One region of the Streptomyces sp. NPDC005151 genome, then DNA from elsewhere that is predicted to be linked to it. Evidence: riboswitches for the same ligand, from Rfam matches in the RefSeq annotation. Region 1 holds a riboswitch; the other holds the start of a gene.
The links. A riboswitch is a leader RNA that binds a small molecule or an ion and turns the genes downstream of it on or off. The one in region 1 is predicted to bind cobalamin.
Positions count from the first base shown of each region.

Region 2: linked by a shared signal. The riboswitch ahead of cobN (cobaltochelatase subunit CobN) and the one ahead of ACWD6R_RS10965 (ribonucleoside-diphosphate reductase subunit alpha) in region 1 are both predicted to bind cobalamin.

Region 1 is NZ_JBSFYR010000014.1:66,199-73,394, forward strand. It holds partial or broken gene ACWD6R_RS10940 (extracellular solute-binding protein) at 1-108, opposite strand, end outside; gene ACWD6R_RS10945 (GntR family transcriptional regulator) at 415-1,179, shown strand; gene ACWD6R_RS10950 (DUF3311 domain-containing protein) at 1,382-1,636, shown strand; gene mctP (monocarboxylate uptake permease MctP) at 1,633-3,288, shown strand; gene ACWD6R_RS10960 (GNAT family N-acetyltransferase) at 3,569-4,069, shown strand; adenosylcobalamin-variant (AdoCbl-variant) riboswitch at 4,135-4,234, shown strand; gene ACWD6R_RS10965 (ribonucleoside-diphosphate reductase subunit alpha) at 4,391-6,772, shown strand; gene iscB (RNA-guided endonuclease IscB) at 6,964-7,196, shown strand, end outside.
Region 2 is NZ_JBSFYR010000017.1:69,860-77,055, forward strand. It holds gene ACWD6R_RS12685 (adenosine deaminase family protein) at 1-327, opposite strand, end outside; gene cobN (cobaltochelatase subunit CobN) at 692-4,291, opposite strand; cobalamin riboswitch at 4,365-4,510, opposite strand; gene cobG (precorrin-3B synthase) at 4,728-6,020, shown strand; gene ACWD6R_RS12700 (precorrin-8X methylmutase) at 6,077-6,703, shown strand; gene ACWD6R_RS12705 (precorrin-2 C(20)-methyltransferase) at 6,706-7,196, shown strand, end outside.

The DNA of each region.
Region 1 (7,196 bases):
GACGGTCAGCGTCTGGCCCTTGTAGCTGTCGGGGCCGGTCTTCTTGCTGCTGCTGTCGGTCTTGTCGTCCGAGCCACAGGCAGTGGCCGCGATGAGTCCGCGCTTCACGACACCCTCCTCAGGGATGCAAGAGAATTCCCCCCCACCACCCGAGATCGCCGTCCGTCGCACAATTGCATGCGACGGGTACTGCCCGTGGGGCTGGGACCTGGTCTTTAATGGTTTAGACCAGTACTCGGAGCTTGGCCTAGACCTTTAGGGGTGTCAAGGGTGTATAAGAAGTGCACTCGCGTCCGTTATAGGACCGACACCTGAGGGAGGGCGACGAGCCGTGACCGGACCGTGCCACCATGTGAGCCGCAACAGACGGAGGAGCAGGTGACGGCAGCAACGCAGCAGTCGGGAAGGCGGGCCATGAGTGCCGACGGGGGCAGTACGGAGAACGAGACGGGCGCGGGCACGCGCACCGCGCGGGTCCCGAAGTACTACCGGCTGAAGCGCCACCTCCTCGACATGACGGACACCATGCCGCCCGGCACCCCGGTGCCACCGGAGCGGACCCTGGCCGCCGAGTTCGACACCTCGCGCACCACCGTGCGCCAGGCGCTCCAGGAGCTGGTCGTCGAGGGCCGGCTGGAGCGCATCCAGGGCAAGGGCACGTTCGTGGCCAAGCCGAAGGTCTCGCAGGCCCTGCAGCTCACCTCGTACACCGAGGACATGCGCGCCCAGGGTCTGGAACCGACATCTCAACTGCTGGACATCGGCTATGTCACGGCCGACGACACCCTCGCCGGGCTGCTGGACATCACAACCGGCGGCCGGGTGCTGCGGATCGAGCGGCTCCGCCTGGCCAGCGGTGAACCGATGGCCATCGAGACCACGCACCTTTCGGCCAAACGCTTTCCCGCGTTGCGTCGTTCGCTGGCGAAGTACACCTCGCTCTACACGGCGCTGGCCGAGGTGTACGACGTACGGCTCGCCGAGGCCGAGGAGACGATCGAGACCTCGCTCGCCACCCCGCGCGAAGCCGGTCTGCTCGGTACGGACGTCGGCCTGCCGATGCTCATGCTGTCCCGTCACTCCCTGGACGGACACGGCGAACCGGTCGAGTGGGTGCGGTCGGTGTACCGCGGCGACCGCTACAAGTTCGTGGCGCGTCTGAAGCGGCCGACCGACTGAATCCGCGGACCGGCTCCTGACCGGACAACTGTCCGGACCCGGACAGAGCATCAGGAGTCGGTCCCCCGGACAGAATCCCTCCAGCGGCTCCGCCACACCGTTGCCGGACCGCAATGCGGACAGGGGGTGACGATGGCCGGAACACTCCCCTAGATTTCCTGCGCATTACAACAGGTGATCAGCGAGGGGACGGAGTCGCCACATGCGCGAAGAAACAGACACGAAACCACCGACAGTCACACCGGCGAGAGTACTCATCGCCCTCTGCCTCGCCACCCCGTTCGTGGCGATGCTCTGGGTGGGTTCATACGCGAAGGTGGACCCCACCTTCATCGGCATCCCGTTCTTCTACTGGTACCAGATGGTCTGGGTGCTGATCTCCACGGCGCTCACGATGGTCGCGTACAAGCTCTGGCAGCGTGACCAGCGCGCCCGCAAGGGGGGTGCGTCGGCATGAAGGACGGCGTGAACGGCGTCGCACTCGGCGTCTTCATCTTCTTCTTCCTGGCCGTCACGGTCATCGGCTTCATGGCCGCGCGCTGGCGCAAGGCCGAGAACGAGGCCAGTCTCGACGAATGGGGCCTGGGCGGCAGGTCGTTCGGCACCTGGGTCACCTGGTTCCTGCTCGGCGGCGACCTGTACACCGCGTACACCTTCGTCGCCGTACCCGCCGCGATCTACGCAGCGGGAGCGGCCGGCTTCTTCGCGGTCCCGTACACCATCCTCGTGTACCCGCTGATCTTCACCTTCCTGCCGCGCCTGTGGTCGGTCTCGCACAAGCACGGGTACATCACCACCTCGGACTTCGTCCGAGGTCGCTTCGGATCGAAGGGTCTGTCGCTGGCGGTCGCCGTCACCGGCATCCTCGCCACCATGCCGTACATCGCGCTCCAGCTCGTCGGCATCCAGGCGGTGCTGGACGTGATGGGCGTCGGCGGCGGCGAGAACACCAACTGGTTCGTCAAGGACCTGCCGTTGCTGATCGCGTTCGCGGTGCTCGCCGCGTACACGTACTCCTCCGGGCTGCGCGCCCCCGCGCTGATCGCGTTCGTCAAGGACGGGCTGATCTACCTGGTCATCACGGTGGCGATCATCTACATCCCGATCAAGCTGGGCGGCTTCGACGACATCTTCGCCAAGGCGGGCCACGCTTTCTCGCAGACCAACCCCGCAACCGGCAAACCGCGCGGCGCCCTCGCGCCGGCCGATCCCGGCCAATGGGGTTACGCGACCCTGGCCCTGGGGTCGGCGCTCGCCCTCTTCATGTACCCGCACTCGATCACGGCGACGCTCTCCAGCCGCAGCCGTGAGGTGATCCGGCGGAACACCACGATCCTGCCGCTGTACTCGCTGATGCTGGGCCTGCTGGCGCTGCTCGGCTTCATGGCGATCGCCGCCGGAGTCAAGGTGGAGAACGGACAGTTGGCGATCCCGCAGCTGTTCGAGAACATGTTCCCCGACTGGTTCGCCGGCGTGGCGTTCGCTGCGATCGGCATCGGCGCGCTGGTCCCCGCCGCGATCATGTCGATCGCCGCGGCAAACCTCTTCACCCGGAACATCTACAAGGACTTCCTGAAGCCCGACGCGACCCCGGCCCAGGAGACGAAGGTCTCCAAGCTGGTGTCGCTGCTGGTGAAGGTCGGTGCGCTCGTCTTCGTCCTCACCATGGACAAGACGGTCGCGATCAACTTCCAGCTGCTCGGCGGGATCTGGATCCTGCAGACGTTCCCGGCACTGGTCGGCGGCCTGTTCACCCGGTGGTTCCACCGCTGGGCGCTGCTAGCGGGCTGGGCGGTCGGCATGGTGTACGGCACGCTCGCCGCGTACGGAGTGGCGAGCCCGACCCAGGCGCACTTCGGCGGCTCCTCGAAGGAGATTCCGGGGATCGGCGAGATCGGCTACATCGGTCTGACGGCGTTCGTGCTGAACGCCGTGGTGACCGTGGTGCTGACGTTCGTCCTGAACGCGGTGAAGGCCCCGGCGGGCGTCGACGAGACCTCCCCGGCGGACTACACGGCGGACGCGGGCGACCCGGACGTCCGGGTGGAACTCCCCTCGGCCAGGCCCGAGTCGAGCCCGTCACCCGACGCGAGCCCGTCCGCCAACTAGTGCCGTGACCGGCAATGTTTGCCCCATAGGGAGCGTCGTCCAGTGCGTGCGATCGCAAGGCGGCCGGAAGTCCTTGGATGGGGTCTCCCCTGCTCGAACGAAGTTGAGAGCTTGGGGAAGGAGCCACCAGGGCTTTTGGCCAACGCGGCGAGCGGGCGTGCTGGGCGGCGCGACGGGGCAAAGCTTGCCGGGAGGGGCACTAGTTCCCTCGCCGGACGGGCTGCACCGCGCCCGTCCGGCACCACCCCACCCCAACCCACCCGTACGGCACACTCCCAGCATGGACCTGTCGATCCGCCCGATCGCCCCCGCGGAACACACCGCCCTCGGGGAGATCACCGCCCACGCCTACCTCGACGACGGCCTGCTCGACTTCGGCGCCGACGACCCGTATCTCGAAAAGCTCCGGGACGTGCCCCGTCGCGCGGCCGAGGCCGACGTGCTCGTCGCCGTCGGTGCCGACGGCACGCTCCTCGGCGGAGTCACGTACGCACCGCCCGGCAACCCGTGGGCCGACATTGCCGGCCCCGACGAGGCCGAGTTCCGGATGCTCGCCGTCGCACGGGCGGCGCGCGGCCTCGGGGCGGGCGAGGCGCTCGTGCGGGCCTGTATCGACCGGGCCCGGGGTACGGACGGCGTCGCGCGGCTCGTCCTGTCGACGACACCGACCATGCTCGCGGCCCACCGGGTCTACCGCCGCCTGGGCTTCCTACGGACTCCGGCGCGCGACTGGGATCCCATTCCAGGCCTCCCGCTGCTCACGTACAGCCTGAGCCTCTGAACCGACGCGACACAACATGTGGGGGCCACCTCATCAGGCGGCCCCCACATGTATGCTCGTGCTCGCTGTCGCCGCAGGGAAATCCGGTGCGAATCCGGAACTGTCCCGCAACGGTATATTCGGTGCCCTTTTGCGCACCCTGAAAGTCCGAGGACCTGCCGACAGCGCGTCCGGCTCGACCGATCCGGACGCCCAGACGTCCGGGCCTCGCGGATGGGCCGGTGGACGCCGCACGCAGTGCTGCCTTCCTTCTTCGGGCATGCCTCCACGCGGCTGCCCCGCTCCCCCGCCGGCCCCGAGCCGAGCGAGGGAGAGCACCACGTGACCATCGCGCCAGCCGATCCGGCTTCAGTCGCCGAGTCCGCGGGAACCACGAACGACGGACCCGGGACCGCACTGCTGCGGACCCTGACCGACCTCACTGCCGATCTGCCGGACACCGACCCCGGCCGAGTCGCCGCCGCCGCGCTGCGCGGCCGCAACGCCGCGTCGGACGAGGCGGAGTTGCGCGCGCTGGCCACCGAGGCCGCCGCGGGTCTGATCGCCGAGGACCCCGCGTACTCCCGGCTCGCCGCCCGCCTCCTGACCCGCACCATCGCGGACGAGGCGGCCGGTCAGGGCGCACTGTCGTTCTCCGCCTCGGTCGCCGTCGGCCACCGCGAGGGTCTGATCGCGGACCGTACGGCCGCGTTCGTGGCGCTCCACGCGGCCCGGCTCGACGCGCTGGTCGAGCAGTCCCTCGCCGACGGCGCCGACGACCGGTTCGGCTACTTCGGGCTGCGGACACTGCACAGCCGCTATCTGCTGCGCCACCCGCTCACCCGCCAGGTCATCGAGACGCCGCAGCACTTCATGCTGCGCGTCGCCGCCGGTCTCGCCGAGGACGAGTCGGTGCGCGCACTGGACGAGGTCGCCTCGCTGTACGGCCTGATGAGCCGCCTCGACTACCTCCCCTCCTCCCCCACACTCTTCAACTCCGGCACCCGGCACCCGCAGATGTCCTCCTGCTATCTGCTGGACTCGCCGCTGGACGAGCTCGACTCCATCTACGACCGCTACCACCAGGTGGCGCGGCTGTCCAAGCACGCGGGCGGCATCGGCCTCTCGTACTCCCGGATCCGCGCCCGCGGTTCGCTGATCCGCGGCACCAACGGGCACTCCAACGGCATCGTGCCGTTCCTGAAGACGCTCGACGCCTCGGTCGCCGCAGTGAACCAGGGCGGCCGCCGCAAGGGCGCCGCCGCCGTCTACCTGGAGACGTGGCACGCGGACATCGAGGAATTCCTGGAGCTGCGCGACAACACGGGCGAGGACCAGCGGCGTACGCACAACCTCAACCTGGCGCACTGGATCCCGGACGAGTTCATGCGCCGGGTCGACGCGGACGGCGACTGGTCGCTGTTCTCCCCCGCCGACGTGCCGGAACTGGTCGACCTCTGGGGTGACGAGTTCGACGCCGCGTACCGGGCCGCCGAGGCCAGGGGCCTGGCCCGCAAGTCGATGCCCGCGCGTGAGCTGTACGGCCGGATGATGCGGACGCTCGCGCAGACCGGTCAGGGCTGGATGACGTTCAAGGACGCCTCCAACCGGACGGCCAACCAGACCGCCGAGCCGGGTCGCGTCGTCCACTCGTCGAACCTGTGCACCGAGATCCTCGAAGTCACCGACGACGGCGAGACCGCCGTCTGCAACCTCGGTTCGGTCAACCTCGGTTCGTTCGTGGCCGACGGCGACATCGACTGGGAGCGGCTGGACTCCACCGTCCGTACCGCCGTGACGTTCCTCGACCGGGTCGTCGACATCAACTTCTACCCGACCGAGCAGGCCGGCCGCTCCAACGCCCGCTGGCGTCCGGTGGGGCTGGGCGCGATGGGGCTCCAGGACGTCTTCTTCCGGCTGCGGCTGCCGTTCGACTCCCCCGAGGCCCGCGCGCTCTCCACGAAAATCTCCGAGCGGATCATGCTCGCCGCGTACGAGGCGTCCTGCGACCTCGCCGAGCGGTCCGGTCCGCTGCCCGCCTGGTCCGAGACGCGTGCCGCCCGCGGCGTGCTGCACCCCGACCACTACGACACCGAGCTGAGCTGGCCGGAGCGCTGGGACGCGCTGCGCGCCCGGATCGCGAAGACCGGCATGCGCAACTCTCTGCTGCTCGCCATCGCTCCGACCGCCACGATCGCCTCGATCGCCGGGGTGTACGAGTGCATCGAGCCGCAGGTCTCCAACCTCTTCAAGCGCGAAACGCTCAGCGGTGAGTTCCTCCAGGTCAACGCCTATCTGGTGAACGAGCTGAAGCAGCTGGGCGTGTGGGACGCGCGGACCCGCGAGGCGCTGCGCGAGGCGAGCGGCTCGGTGCAGGGCTTCGCCTGGATCCCGGAGGACGTACGGGCGCTGTACCGCACGGCATGGGAGATCCCGCAGCGCGGTCTGATCGACATGGCGGCGGCGCGTACGCCGTTCCTGGACCAGAGCCAGTCGCTGAACCTGTTCCTGGAGACGCCGACGATCGGCAAGCTCTCCTCGATGTACGCGTACGCCTGGAAGCAGGGGCTGAAGACGACGTACTACCTGCGCTCGCGCCCGGCGACGCGGATCGCCCGTGCGGCATCGTCCGTAACTTCGATCCCCGCACAGCAGTTGGACAGTACGACCGAAGCGGTCGCCTGTTCTCTGGAGAACCCGGAGAGCTGCGAGGCCTGCCAGTAGTCACAGGCTTCTCCGCTCGAAGAGTGGGAGGCGTCGGCCCTTGCGGCCGACGCCTGCTGTGACCAGCACCAGCCATCACCAAGAAGGAGGTGACCTTGGTGGCTACGTTCCGTACAGGACAGCAGACCCACCCGACTGTGCTTCCTCAGCAGTCGGCTCTGGAACCCGGCTCAGCAGACAACCTCAGGAGCATGGACGAAACGGGAGCCGGGCGCCGCAACCCGGCATCCGGTACGGGACATGTGCGAGGGGAGACGCCCGGCAGTTCACCTGCCGCCGGGCGCGTAACCTCGGACCATCCGGTCCGGGAGGAGGGTCGTGAGGCCCATCCATACGTGTTTGTCATCGATAAACACGGCATACCGTTGCAGCCGTGCAGTCCAGCCCGCGCGCGGAAACTGCTGGGGGCGGGGCGGGCAGTTGT
Region 2 (7,196 bases), on a different contig from region 1:
GTCGTCCGCGGCGAGTGAGATCAGGTACTCGGTCGAGACGGCGCCGGACAGGTGGTTGTGCAGGTCCCCTCCTTTCGGCAGTGCCGTGAAGAAGGCCTTCAGTGCGGCCGGATCGTTCCGGATCGCGGCGAGCCGCGCGGAGGCCAGGAACTCCCCGCGGGTGGACGGGGGCAGGGGCGCGGCGGCGGGGCTCCGAGTGGCGGCCACCGGCTGCGCGGCGGCGGGCAGCGTGCCCGGAAGCAGGGACAGGACGGCGAGGGCGCCGAGACCGATCGGGGCCAGGAGGCCACGCGGGCGGCGCGCGGAGCGGCGGTTCACGAAGATCACCTGCGCATGATCCCGAGTTCCGCCGACGCTGAACGCGCGACGGGCGGTCACCCGGCCGGGACCACCCGGCCGAGTGATCACGCCCGACGTCCTGCTGATTCTTCCCGGCGGTCCACGAGCGTCCGGCGCACGCACCTGTCGGTCGGCTGCCTGCTTCTCGGCCGGTGCGGGTCCGGTACGGCCTGTGCCCTCACGGACGGTCGGCCGACCGCCCGTCGGGGGGATAGCCGGCCGGGCGGCTCACGCATGACCGGCGGCGGTGCGGTCGGACCGGGCGCCGGGGAAGCCGACGAGAGAGCGGCGCCGGGTGGGTGTGGCGCCCCGTGCGGAACGGGACGCCACACCCACGTACGCCTGCCGGCCCTCAGTCCTCGCCCTCCAGGTCCCCTTCCGTCTCCAGGAACGCCTGGCGCAGCGCCTCCAGTACCGCAGGGTCCGGCTTGGCCCACAGGCCGCGGGACTCGGCCTCCAGGAGGCGTTCCGCGATGCCGTGCAGGGCCCAGGGGTTGGCCTGCTGCAGGAATTCGCGGTTGGTCGGGTCCAGGACGTACGTCTCGGTGAGCTTGTCGTACATCCAGTCGGCGACCACGCCCGTCGTCGCGTCGTAGCCGAAGAGGTAGTCGACCGTCGCGGCGAGTTCGAAGGCGCCCTTGTAGCCGTGGCGGCGCATCGCCTCGATCCACTTGGGGTTGACCACGCGGGCGCGGAAGACGCGGGACGTCTCCTCGACGAGGGTGCGGGTGCGGACCGTCTCCGGGCGGGTGGAGTCGCCGATGTACGCCTCCGGGGCCGTGCCGCGCAGGGCGCGGACCGTGGCCACCATGCCGCCGTGGTACTGGAAGTAGTCGTCCGAGTCCGCGATGTCGTGCTCGCGGGTGTCCGTGTTCTTGGCGGCCACGGCGATGCGCTTGTACGCCGTCTCCATCTCGTCGCGGGCCGGGCGCCCGTCGAGTTCGCGGCCGTAGGCGTAACCGCCCCAGACGGTGTAGACCTCGGCGAGGTCGGCGTCGGTGCGCCAGTCGCGGCTGTCGATGAGCTGGAGGAGACCCGCTCCGTACGTACCGGGGCGGGAGCCGAAGATGCGGGTGGTGGCCCGGCGTTCGTCGCCGTGTTCGGCGAGGTCGGCCTGGGCGTGCGCCCGGATGTGGTTCTGCTCGGCCGGTTCGTCGAGGGACGCGGCGAGACGTACCGCGTCGTCGAGCAGGCCGATGGTGTGCGGGAACGCGTCCCGGAAGAAGCCGGAGATGCGCAGCGTCACATCGATACGCGGGCGGCCCAGCTCGGCGAGGTCGATCGGTTCCAGGCCGGTGACGCGGCGCGAGGCGTCGTCCCAGACCGGGCGGATGCCGAGCAGCGCCAGTGCCTCGGCGACGTCGTCGCCGGAGGTGCGCATCGCGCTGGTGCCCCACAGGGAGAGGCCGACCGAGGTGGGCCACTCGCCGTTGTCGGTGCGGTAGCGCTCCAGGAGCGAGTCGGCCAGGGCCTGGCCGGTCTCCCAGGCGAGGCGGGACGGGACCGCCTTCGGGTCGACGGAGTAGAAGTTGCGGCCGGTCGGCAGGACGTTGACCAGGCCTCGCAGCGGGGAGCCGGAGGGGCCCGCCGGGACGAAGCCGCCGTTCAGGGCGTGGACGGTGTGGTCGAGTTCGGCGGTGGTGGCGGACAGCCGGGGGACCACCTCGCGGGCGGCGAAGTCGAGGATGTCCGCGACCGGTCGGGGATGCGATGCCGTTACGGTCGCGACCGCCGCCGGGTCCCAGTCCGCGTCCTCCATCGCCTGGACCAGGGCGCGTGCCTGCTCCTCGGCCTCGTCGGCGGTGGTGCGGGTGGCAGCGGACTCGTCCAGCCCGAGTGCCTCGCGCAGGCCGGGCAGCGACGCCGTACCGCCCCAGATCTGGCGGGCGCGCAGGATCGCCAGGACCAGATTGACCCGGTCCGCACCGGCCGGGGCGCCGCCCAGGACGTGCAGGCCGTCTCGGATCTGGGCGTCCTTGATCTCGCAGAGCCAGCCGTCGAGATGCATGATGAACTCGTCGAAACCCTCGTCGTCCGGGCGGTCGTCGAGCCCCAGGTCGTGGTCGAGCTTGGCGGCCTGGATCAGGGTCCAGATCTGGGCGCGGATCGCGGGCAGTTTCGCCGGGTCCATCGCGGCGATCTGGGCGTGTTCGTCGAGGAGTTGCTCCAGGCGCGCGATATCGCCGTAGCTGTCCGCGCGGGCCATCGGCGGCACGAGATGGTCGATCAGGGTGGCGTGGACGCGGCGCTTGGCCTGCGTGCCCTCGCCCGGGTCGTTCACCAGGAACGGGTAGACGAGCGGGAGATCGCCCAGTGCGGCGTCCGGGCCGCAGGCGGCGGACAGGCCCGCGTTCTTGCCGGGCAGCCACTCCAGGTTGCCGTGCTTGCCGAGGTGGATCATCGCGTCGGCCCCGAAACCGCCGTCGTCCTGCGCCGCCGCGATCCAGCGGTACGCGGCCAAGTAGTGGTGCGAGGGCGGCAGATCGGGGTCGTGGTAGATCGCGATCGGGTTCTCGCCGAAGCCGCGCGGCGGCTGGATGAGAATGAGGAGGTTCCCGCGGCGCAGGGCGGCGAGCACGATGTCGCCCTCCGGGTTGCGGGAGCGGTCCACGAACATCTCGCCGGGCGGCGGACCCCAGTGCCGCTCGACGGCGTCGCGGAGTTCGTCCGGGAGCGTGGCGTACCAGCGCCGGTAGTCGGCGGCCGGGATCCGGACCGGGTTGCGGGCCAGCTGCTCCTCGGTCAGCCACTCCTGGTCGTGGCCACCGGCCTCGATCAGGGCGTAGATCAGCTCGTCGCCGTCGCCGGAGACCAGGCCGGGGAGTTCGTCCTCGGGGCCGAAGTCGTAGCCCTCGGCGCGCAGCCGCCGCAGCAGGGCGACGGCGCTGGCGGGGGTGTCGAGGCCGACGGCGTTGCCGATACGGGAGTGCTTGGTCGGGTAGGCGGAGAGGACGAGTGCCAGGCGCTTGTCCCCGGCCGGGATGTGGCGCAGCCGTGCGTGGCGTACGGCGATTCCGGCGACGCGTGCGGCGCGTTCGGTGTCGGCGACGTACGCGGGCAGCCCGTCCTCATCGATCTCCTTGAAGGAGAACGGGACGGTGATCAGCCGGCCGTCGAACTCGGGGACCGCGATCTGGCTGGCCGCGTCGAGCGGGGAGACGCCCTCGTCGTTGTCCTCCCAGTCGCTGCGCGAGCTGGTCAGGCAGAGAGCCTGCAGGATCGGTACGTCGAGTCCGGTGAGCGCACCGGCGTCCCAGGACTCGTCGTCGCCGCCCGCCGATGCCTCGGCGGGCCGGGTGCCGCCCGCGGCGAGGACGGTGGTGACGATGGCGTCGGCTGCGCGCAGTTCGTCGATGAGTGCGGGTTCCGGGGTACGCAGCGAGGCGACGTACAAGGGGAGGGCGCGGGCGCCCGCGTCCTCGACCGCCCGGCAGAGCGTGTCGACGAACGCCGTGTTCCCGCTCATGTGGTGGGCGCGGTAGTAGAGCACCGCGATGGTCGGGCCGTCGGTGGCGCGCGCAGTGCGCTCCAGGGGCCCCCAGGACGGTGCGGGCGCCGGGGGTTCGAAGCCGTGGCCGGTCAGCAGCACGGTGTCGGAGAGGAACCGGGCCAGCTGGTCCAGGTTGGCCGGGCCGCCGTGCGCCAGGTAGGCGTGGGCCTCGGCGGCGATGCCGATCGGGACGGTGGAGGCAGCCATCAGCTGGGCGTCGGGGGCCTGTTCGCCGGTGAGGACGACGACCGGCCTGCCGGTGGCGAGGACCTGGTCGAGCCCTTCCTGCCAGGCGCGGACACCACCGAGGAGGCGTACGACGACGAGGTCGGTGCCGTCGAGAAGAGCGGGGAGTTCGTCGAGCGGCAGGCGCGAGGGGTTGGCGTAGCGGTAGGTCACCGGACCGTCCGCGGCGCGGGCGCTGAGCAGGTCGGTGTCGGACGTCGACAGGAGCAGGATCATGCGGCGTCGGGCCTTCCTCGGGGTGTCCACGCCCCGGGCGGTGTCGGAATGAGGTCTCCCCTGCTCGAGCGGGGTCGAGAGCTCGGGGAAGGGAGTTCCTGACTCGCCCGGCCGCTCAGGCCGGACTCACAGTGGCGGGACCGCGCCGGACTCGCACCGGGCTTCCTCCCCTATCGCCGTCTTAGAGCCTGTCGGGTGACCTTCGATCGGAAAGCGGACGCGGTCTGGTGCGTGCGATTCCAAGGCGCCGGAAGGCCCTCGTAGCGGAGCTACTAGGGCATTTCGGCAACGCGGGAAGCGTGCGTGCCAGGGCGTGGCCGCCCGATCAGAGGTCACCCGACAGGCTCTTAGGCGATGCCGGGCCGGGTGGCCCGCTGCTAGGCATAGTAAGGGCCTTAGACCGATGGGATTCATACAGCTCAGAATGATGGTCGGTATGCTCGCCGCCATGTCCACTTCCGACACCCCGCCATCGGCCCCGGGGGAGCCCGTCTCCCGTGACCGTGGCGATGCCTGCCCGGGGTCGCTGCGGCTCCACCGGGCGGACGACGGGGCGCTGGCGCGGGTCCGGATCCCCGGTGGCGTGCTGACTGCCCGACAGGCGGACGCGCTCCACGGTGCCGCGCGGGAGTTGGGCGACGGTGAGCTGCATCTCACTTCGCGGGGCAATGTCCAGTTGCGCGGCCTCGGCCGGGAGTGCGGCGGACGGCTCGCCGAACTCCTGGGCGGGGCGGGGCTGCTGCCGTCCCGGAGCCATGAGCGGATACGCAATGTCGTGGCCTCCCCGCTCTCCGGGCTCGACGGCCGGGGCCACCGGGATGTCCGGCCGTGGCTGACCGCGCTGGACGCGCTGTTGTGCGGAAGTGACAAAGCGGCCGGGCTGTCCGGCCGCTTTCTCTTCGCGCTGGACGACGGCCGTGGTGACGTCGATGCCCTGGGTGCGGATGTGACGTTGCTGGGGCAGAGCGACGGGAGCGCGCTCCTGCGGATCGGGGCTGCGGAGGCAGTGCTGAGGGTCTCCGGGGACGATGCGCCGCGCGCGGCGCTCATCGCCGCCGAGACGTTTCTGGAGGCGGCGCAGGAGACGGGCGCCTGGCGGGTGAGCGAACTGCCTTTCGTTGCCGAAGAGTTGCTGGAGCCGGTGAGGGCGGCGCTGCGGGTGGCCGGTGCTGCGGAGCGCGTACCGCCGGCGACGGCGGCGCAGGAGCCCGCGTACGGCGTCGTCGGCAACGCGGCCTGTGTGGGGGCGCCGCTCGGGCGGCTCACCGGTGCGCAGTGGACGAGCCTGTCCCGCGTGGGCCGCGAGCTGCGGCTGACCCCGTGGCGGAGCGTCGTCGTGACGGGCGTGACGCCCGGCGGCGCGGCGGCGCGGCTGCGCGAATGGGGCGCGGCCGGACTGATCGTCGGGCCCGGTTCCGCGTGGACGGGGGTCGGTGCGTGCATCGGCCGGCCCGGCTGTGCGAAGTCCCTGGCAGATGTGCGGGGCGACGCGGAGGCCTTCGTACGGACCGCCGGAGAGCGCGTTGCCGGGCAGCTCCCCGTCCACTGGTCCGGCTGCGAACGCCGCTGCGGTCACCCCAAGGGCGCCTGGGCCGACGTCGTCGCCGTTCCCGGCGGGCACCAGGTGGCCCAGGTCCGTGGCGGCGAACGGGGCGCTCCCGTGACGGTCCACGGCAGCCCGTCCGACCTGGCCGCCGCGGTGAACGCCGCCCGCCGCACCCGTACCTGAACCACCGACCCGAGGGCGCTGCAGCCCGACCACCGACCGGAGAGAGCGAAACCACCGTGTTCCAGTACGAGAAGGACGGACCGGCGATCTACCGCCAGTCCTTCGCCACCATCCGCGCCGAGGCGGATCTCGCGGGGCTGCCCGCCGACGTCAGCCAGGTCGCGGTCCGCATGATCCACGCCTGCGGCATGGTCGACCTCGTACGCGACATCGACTTCACCCCGGGGGTCGTGGCCGGTGCCCGCGCGGCGCTGCGCTCCGGTGCGCCGATCCTGTGCGACGTGGCCATGGTCGCCAGCGGGGTCACCCGCAAGCGGCTGCCCGCCGGCAACGAGGTCATCTGCACCCTGTCGGACCCCACGGTCCCCGATCTCGCCAGGAAGCTCGGCACGACCCGCAGCGCCGCCGCGATGGAGCTGTGGCGGGACCGCATGGAGGGGGCGGTGGTGGCCGTGGGCAACGCACCGACCGCCCTGTTCCGGCTGCTTGAGATGATCGAGGAAGGCGCTCCGCGCCCGGCCGCCGTCATCGGTGTGCCCGTCGGCTTCGTCGGAGCCGCCGAGTCCAAGGACGCCCTGGCCGACCATCCGTCCGGTCTGGAACACCTGGTCGTACGGGGCCGTCGCGGCGGCAGCGCCATAGCCGCGGCCGCGCTCAACGCGATCGCCAGCGAGGAAGAGTAAGAGTGAGCGAGCAGAACACGGGCCGGCTGTACGGGGTAGGGCTCGGTCCCGGCGATCCGGCACTGATGACCGTACGCGCCGTGCAGACCATCGCCGAGGCCGATGTCATCGCCTATCACAGCGCCCGTCACGGACGGTCCATCGCGCGCTCCATCGCCGCCGAGCACATCCGCGCGGACCACATCGAGGAGAAGCTGGTCTATCCGGTCACGACGGAGACGACCGACCATCCGGGCGGTTACCGGGGTGCGATGGAGGAGTTCTACGGCGAGGCCGCGGACCGGCTGGCGGTGCACCTGGACGCCGGGCGGACGGTGGCGGTGCTCGCCGAGGGCGACCCGATGTTCTACGGCTCGTACATGCACATGCACAAGCGGCTCGCCGACCGGTATCCCACCGAAGTGATCCCCGGGGTCACGTCGGTCAGCGCCGCCGCCGCCCGGCTCGGCACCCCGCTCGCCGAGGGCGAGGAGGTGCTGACGATCCTGCCCGG